DNA from 2 places in the Myceligenerans cantabricum genome. Region 2 is predicted to be linked to the other one. Evidence: predicted binding sites of a transcription regulator. Region 2 holds the regulator's gene; the other holds the start of a gene.
What was found. Region 2 encodes HspR, which represses chaperone genes until heat shock. Its sites were predicted from a motif close to AAGTTGAGTCNNNNNGACTCAACTT; they were not measured.
Positions count from the first base shown of each region.

Region 1: a site for HspR is predicted at 2,053-2,077, ahead of clpB (ATP-dependent chaperone ClpB). Genes of this name have one in related genera too.

Region 1 covers NZ_BAAHAJ010000013.1:205,782-209,184, reverse strand. Annotated here, with positions in the region: gene clpB (ATP-dependent chaperone ClpB) at 1-2,009, opposite strand, end outside; gene ACYU96_RS18080 (LppM family (lipo)protein) at 2,112-2,963, shown strand; gene ACYU96_RS18075 (alpha/beta hydrolase) at 3,005-3,403, shown strand, end outside.
Region 2 covers NZ_BAAHAJ010000011.1:402,331-405,733, forward strand. Annotated here, with positions in the region: gene ACYU96_RS16415 (hypothetical protein) at 1-597, shown strand, start outside; gene ACYU96_RS16420 (DUF1540 domain-containing protein) at 689-997, opposite strand; gene ACYU96_RS16425 (heat shock protein transcriptional repressor HspR) at 1,170-1,643, opposite strand; gene ACYU96_RS16430 (DnaJ C-terminal domain-containing protein) at 1,741-2,736, opposite strand; gene grpE (nucleotide exchange factor GrpE) at 2,827-3,403, opposite strand, start outside.

The DNA.
Region 1 (3,403 bases), on a different contig from region 2:
CCGCCCTCCTCGTACCCGACGTAGCCGGGGGGCGCCCCGACGAGCCGGGCGACCGAGTGCTTCTCGGCGTACTCGGACATGTCGATGCGCACCATGGCGCGCTCGTCGTCGAACAGGAAGTCCGCGAGCGACTTCGCCAGCTCGGTCTTGCCCACGCCCGTCGGGCCGAGGAACAGGAAGGAGCCGGTGGGCCGGTCAGGGTCGGAGACGCCCGCCCGGGAGCGCCGGACGGCGTCGGACACGGTCCGCACCGCTGACGTCTGGCCGATCAGCCGCTCGCCGAGCACGTCCTCCATGTGCAGGAGCTTCTCCTGCTCGCCCTGGAGCAGCCGGCCGGCGGGGATGCCGGTCCACGCGGACACGACCTCGGCGACCTCGTCCGCGGAGACCTTGTCCGCGACCAGCGGCGTCTCGTCCCGGACGAGCTCGTCCCGGCCCTCGGACTCCTCGGCCTCCTCGGCGTCGGCGATCTGCTTCTCCACGAGCGGCATCTCGCCGAACCGCAGGCGCCCCGCGTCCTCGTAGCGGCCCTCGCGCTCGGCACGGTCGGCGTCGGTGCGCAGCTGGTCCAGGCGCGCGCGCAGGTCGCCGACGAGGTTCCGGCCGGACTTCTCCGACTCCCAGCGCGCGGTGAGGGACGCGAGAGCCTCGCGCTTGTCCGCGAGGTCCGCCCGGAGCCTGTCGAGGCGGTCGCGCGACGCGGCGTCCTCGGACTCGCTGAGCACCACCTCCTCCATCTCCAGCCGGGTGACGGCCCGCTGCAGCTCGTCGATCTCCACGGGGGAGGAGTCGAGCTCCATGCGCAGGCGGGAGGCGGCCTCGTCGACCAGGTCGATCGCCTTGTCGGGGAGCTGGCGTCCCGTGATGTAGCGGTCGGAGAGCGCTGCCGCGGCGACGAGCGCGTTGTCCGCGATGGTCACCTTGTGGTGGGCCTCGTAGCGTTCCTTGAGCCCGCGCAGGATCGCCACGGCGTCCTCCACCGACGGCTCGCCGACGAACACCTGCTGGAACCGGCGTTCGAGGGCCGGGTCCTTCTCGACGTTCTCGCGGTACTCGTCGAGCGTGGTCGCGCCGACCATGCGCAGCTCGCCCCGGGCCAGCATCGGCTTGAGCATGTTGCCCGCGTCCATGGCCCCCTCGCCGCCCGCTCCGGCGCCGACCACGGTGTGCAGCTCGTCGATGAACGTGACGACCTCGCCGTCCGACGCGGTGATCTCGTCGAGGACGGCCTTGAGCCGCTCCTCGAACTCGCCCCGGTACTTGGCGCCGGCGACCATGCCGGCGAGGTCGAGCGCGACGAGGCGCTTTCCCTTGAGGGACTCGGGGACGTCGCCGTCGACGATGCGCTGTGCGAGCCCTTCGACGACGGCGGTCTTGCCGACGCCGGGCTCACCGATCAGCACGGGGTTGTTCTTCGTGCGCCGGGAGAGCACCTGGATGACACGCCGGATCTCGGAGTCACGCCCGATCACCGGGTCGAGGGCACCGTCCCGGGCGCGCTCGGTGAGGTCGGTGCCGTACTTCTCCAGGGCCTGGTAGGTGCCTTCGGGATGCGGGCTGGTGACACGGCCGGAGCCGCGGACGGCGGGCAGCGCGGCACGCAGCGAGTCCGCGCCCGCTCCGGCGTCGGACAGGATCTGCGCGGCGGGCGACTGCCCGGCGGAGAGACCGATGAGAAGGTGCTCGGTGGAGACGTACTCGTCGCCGAGCGCCTGGGCCTCCTTGCCGGCCAGGTCGAGCACGGTGGCCATGGCGCGGCTCGCGCCCGGCTGGGCCGTGCTGTCGCCGCTGACCTGCGGCAGCGCGACGAGTGCGGCGCGTGTGCGCCGTCCGACCGCGGCCGTGTCGGCGCCGACGGCCTCGAGCAGGCCCGCGGCGACGCCGCCCTGCTGTGCCAGGAGCGCGCCGAGGAGATGGACCGGTTCGAGCTGTGGGTTGCCCCCCGCCGACGCGGTCTGCAACGCGTCTCCGATCGCCTCCTGCGACCTGGTCGTGAACTTGGTGTCCATGGGTCCTCCGTCCGCTGTCGTCTCTCCCCGGCCAACTATCTCAAAGTTGAGCCTATTCCGCTCAACTTTAGCCCCACGTCGTCCTGCGGCACACTGGCCCGCGTGACCCGTCGCCCGAGAACCGCTCGCCGTCTCGCCGCCGTGGCCGCCGTCGCCCTCACGCTCGCGCTGTCCGGGTGCGTCCGGATGGGCCTGGAGCTGGACCTCGAGCCCGACGACGTCGCGCGCCCCAGCCTGACCCTCGGCGTCGAGGACGAGGTCCTGGAGAACACCGGCCGGTCTGCCGACGACTTCATCGACGCCCTGGTCCGGGGCAACGACCCCGCCGACACCGCGACCCGTGTCGAGGACTGGGCCGCGGAAGGGTACACCGGCGAGCGCTACGTCTACGGCGAGCTCGGCATCGACCAGGTGAGCACGGCGACGAGCCTCCCGGTGAACGTCGTCCGCGAGGGGGACGAGTACGTGGTGTCGGGCTCGCTCGACCTCACCGCCGACGGGCTGGGGCTGAGCAGGGGCGCGTCGCTCGACGACGTCGACGTCGTCATCGACGTCTCGTTCCCCGGCCCGGTCACCGAGTCGAACGGCACGATCGCCGGGAACACCGTGCACTGGGACCCGCCGCTGGGCAGCCGGTACGAGATCCGGGCGCGCGGCTCCGCCGTCGACCCGGCGGCGCCGTCGCCGGACGCTGCCGCGACGGACCAGGACGGCACGACGTCAGGCGTCCCGGACTGGCTCGTCGTCGTCATCGGCCTCGGTGGCCTCGTGATCCTGCTGCTCCTCGCGATCGTCGTGTGGCAGGCGCTCCGCGTCCGCACGAGGGACGACGACGGCCCACCCGCCGGCCCGGCGCCGTGGCCGCAGCCCTACCCACCGCACCCACCGCACCCACCGCACCCACCGCACCCACCGAGCATCCCGCCGCGGGGCAGGGACACCCGGCACGACTAGAATCACCGCAGTCATCGTCCCTGCCGCAACGGAGCCGCCCGATGAGCACCTGGTCCCCCGACGTCCTCGGCGCCGGCTTCGAGTCGCGGCCGCTGACCGTGCCCGGCGACGCCCGCCCGGCGACGCTCGTCCGGCACGTGACCCCCGCGAGCGCGACGAGCGGCAAGCCCGCGATCCTCTACGTGCACGGCTTCGTCGACTACTTCTTCCAGGCGCACGTGGCCGAGCACCTGGCCGCGGCCGGCTACCCGTTCTACGCGATCGACCTGCGGGGATACGGGCGATCGCTGCGCGACGGCGACGACGCGACCACCGTCCCGGCGATCCACGAGCACGCCGCCGACCTCGACGCCGCGGCGCAGGCGGTGCACACGGAGGGACATGACCGGATCGTGCTGCTGGGCCACTCCACCGGCGGCCTCGTCGGCTCGCTGTGGGCG
Region 2 (3,403 bases):
CGTCTTGGTGCTGCCCGCGCCGCCGTCGGCGCCGGGATCGCCGAGACGCTCGACGACGTCATGGTCCTCTTCGGCGTCGCTTCCATGCCGGTCCCCCCGCACATCATGCGTGCGGTCGCGGTGGGATGGGTGGCGGAGACGGAGCGCGTCCCGCTCCAGGTGACCGCGCACGACCCGGCGACCGGCCTACCCACCGGCGAGTACCTCGGCGAACGCCTGCGGGAGACGTACGGCGCCACGCAGCGCGAGGGCAGCCAGGTCTCCTCGACGCACTGCCTGCTGATGCTCGACGTCGGCATCGACGACCTCGACACGTGGCAGCGCCTCGCCCGGTCCGCAGCGATCGGACGCACGCTGCACCAGGTCTTCGGCGAGGGGCACCCCATGGCCGCCATCAGCGACGCCACCTACGCGGTGCTGTGCGAGCGCGGCCCGGCGACCGCCGACATGGGGCACGCGCTGCGTCGCGTCGTCGAGCGCAACGCCGAGGTGCTGGGCCTGACCGCAGAGGTGCGGCGCCCGACCCGGGTCTGGCTGGAACGCCTCCCGGACACGCACGAGGCGGCCCTGATGCTGCTGACACACCTGAGCCGCTGAGCCGGGAGGGACCGCGCGGTCTGGCACCGCGTGGTCAGCACGTCTCGCGCTCAGGTGGTCAGGCGGTCGCTCAGCCCTGCGCGCGCGACGATCAGGCAGTCTCGAACGTGAGGCAGTCCGCGTGGCCAGGGTCCTCAGGGCCCGCACCGACGCGGATCGAGCTGGCCGTGCACTCCAGGTGCTGGTTGTGTGCGCACTCGCCCCGCTGGCACGCACCGACGTGGGCGATGACCTTCTCCAGGCCGCCCTTGTCGCTCAGCGGGATGAACGTCGCGCAGGCGGCGTCGCCAGAACGCCCGGCGATGGTCACCGCCCCGGCGTGACAGCCGTGGTCGTGGTTGTATCCGCAGCCGTCGACCGAGCACTCGGCGACCTCGGGCATCTCCATCAAAGTGCTCATGCTTGTCTCCCCGGTCCGTCGGTACGCCCGAGAGACTCCCCGGGCACTCCCGTGGTTACCCGGCCAACATATTCCAGAATCTCGTGACCGTACAGCCAGGAAAGCCTTACCTGAACATTTCCCGGCGCGATTTCCGGGCAGCTTTACTTAAGAAATAGTTGCATCAGGGAAATCACCGGCGGTCGGCCCGGTGCGGCCGCCAGAGCACAAGCGCGCCGGACGTCCTCGCGCGCCGTCCCCCCTCGGCCCGTTCCACCACCGCTTCCTCGACGTAGACCTCGCCACGCCGCACGCGACGCCCCCGCGGCACCACGACCACGTCACCGCTCGGCCCCGCGGCGAAGACCCGTCCCGTCTGCTGCAGCTGGACCAGCGCCTCGTGGAGCCGCTCCTCCAGCATCGACACATGGGCCTCGAGGTCGAGGATGCGCTTGATGCCCGCGAGGTTGACGCCGTCGCCCTGGGCGAGCTCCTGGACCTGCCGCAGCCGGGCGACGTCCCGCCGGGAGTAGCGGCGGCCCCGGCCGCGCGTGCGCCGGGGCACGACCAGCCCCAGCCGGTCGTACTGCCGCAGCGTCTGAGCGTGCATCCCGGCGAGCTCGGCCGCCTGGGACACGGTCAGCACGGGTGCGTCGTCGGCCGCCATGGGGACCTCCTCTGCCCTCGCGGATCGTGTATCGAGCCAGGCTACCCGGGCCGGGCGGACGCCCGGCCGGTGCGGCCGACGTACGGCTCCTCCTCGTCTACTCTTCGGCCCGCGCCACCAGGTCGGCACGCGGATCGGTACCGTCGTTCGCGGCCGTGAACGCGTTCAGCGCGTCCTTGGCCTTCTTGCTCAGCTTCTGCGGCACGACGACCTGCACGGTCACGAGCAGGTCTCCCGTCGTGCGCGCGGTGCGGACGCCGCGGCCCTTGGCCCGCAGCACCTTGCCCGACGGCGTCCCGGCAGGCAGCTTCAGCTTCACGGTCTCGCCCGACGGCGTCGGGACCTCCACCGTGGCGCCCAGCGTCGCCTCCGGAAACGTCACCGGCAGCGTGAGGCGCACGTTCGCGCCGTCGAGCGTGAACACCGGGTGTGCCGTGACGTGCACGATGACCAGGAGGTCCCCGGCCTCGCCGCCACCGGCGCCGGGCCGGCCCTTGCCGCGCAGCCGGATCTTCTGCCCGTCGTTGACGCCGGCGGGAATCCGCACGGTGAGCTTGCGGCCGTCGACCATCAGGTCGACCGTCGCACCCTCCAGGGCGGTGCGGAACGGCACCGTGGTGGCCGCCTGGACGTCCGAGCCGCGCGCCGGCGCGCGGAACCCTGCGGGTGCGCCGCCGCCCCCGAACATGCCCCCGAGGATGTCCTCGAAGCCCGGGCCGCCCTGAGCGGCCCCGGGGCCCGTCTGCGTGTACCGCATGCGCGGCCCGGCGCCCCCGCCACCGCCGAACATCGCCCCGAGGATGTCCTCGAAGCCGCTGGCGCTGCCGCCGCCGGGACCGGCGTTGAAGCGGGCGCCGCCGGCCATGGCGCGGATCGCGTCGTACTGCCGGCGCTGCTCAGGGTCGGAGAGCACCGCGTACGCCTCACCGATGGCCTTGAACCTCGACTCGGCCTGCTCGTCGCCCTGGTTCTGGTCCGGGTGGTAGGTCCGGGCCAGCTTGCGGTAGGCCTTCTTGATCGTCGCGTCGTCGGCGTCCTTGGGGACGCCGAGCTCGGCGTAGAAGTCCTTCTCCATCCAGTCCTGACCGGTCACGGCACCTCTTCTCTCCGTGTGAGTGGGGTGTTCGGCGCGGTGGCCGCCTTCGCGGTGGACGCGCCGAACACTCCGCTCACCACGCCGCTGTCACTCGGGGCCGACGACGCCGACGCGCGCCGCACGCACGACCTTCTCGCCGATCCGGTACCCGGGTTCGACGACGAGGCTCACCGTGGTGCTGGTCGCCTCGGCGTCGGTGTTGTGCATGAGTGCATCATGCACCTGCGGGTCGAACTCCTCGCCCACCTGGCCGAACCGCGCCACGCCGAACTTGGCGAGGGACTGGTCCAGCTTCTCCGCGATGGCCGCCATCGGACCGCTCAGCTCGCCGTGCTGCTTCGCCCGCTCGACGTCGTCGAGCACGGGGAGCAGCGCCGCCAGGACGTCCTGGACGCCCCGGTCCCGCGCGGCCTCCTGGTCGCGCAGGGCGCGGTTGCGGTAGTTGGTGAAGCTCGCACGCTCCCGCTGCAGCGCGTCGAGATGCCGTGCCGCCTCCGCCTTGGCGTCGAGCACGGCGGCGCTCTCCCCGGCCTCGGCGGACGGCTCGAAGTCGAGCGCGTCCAGCGGGTCGGCCGGAGCCGCGTCGTCGCCGGACCCGGCCTCGGCGGCGCCGCCCTGGGCATCGGACCCTGCGTCCGGTGCCGTACGCGGCGTCCCCGCCTCC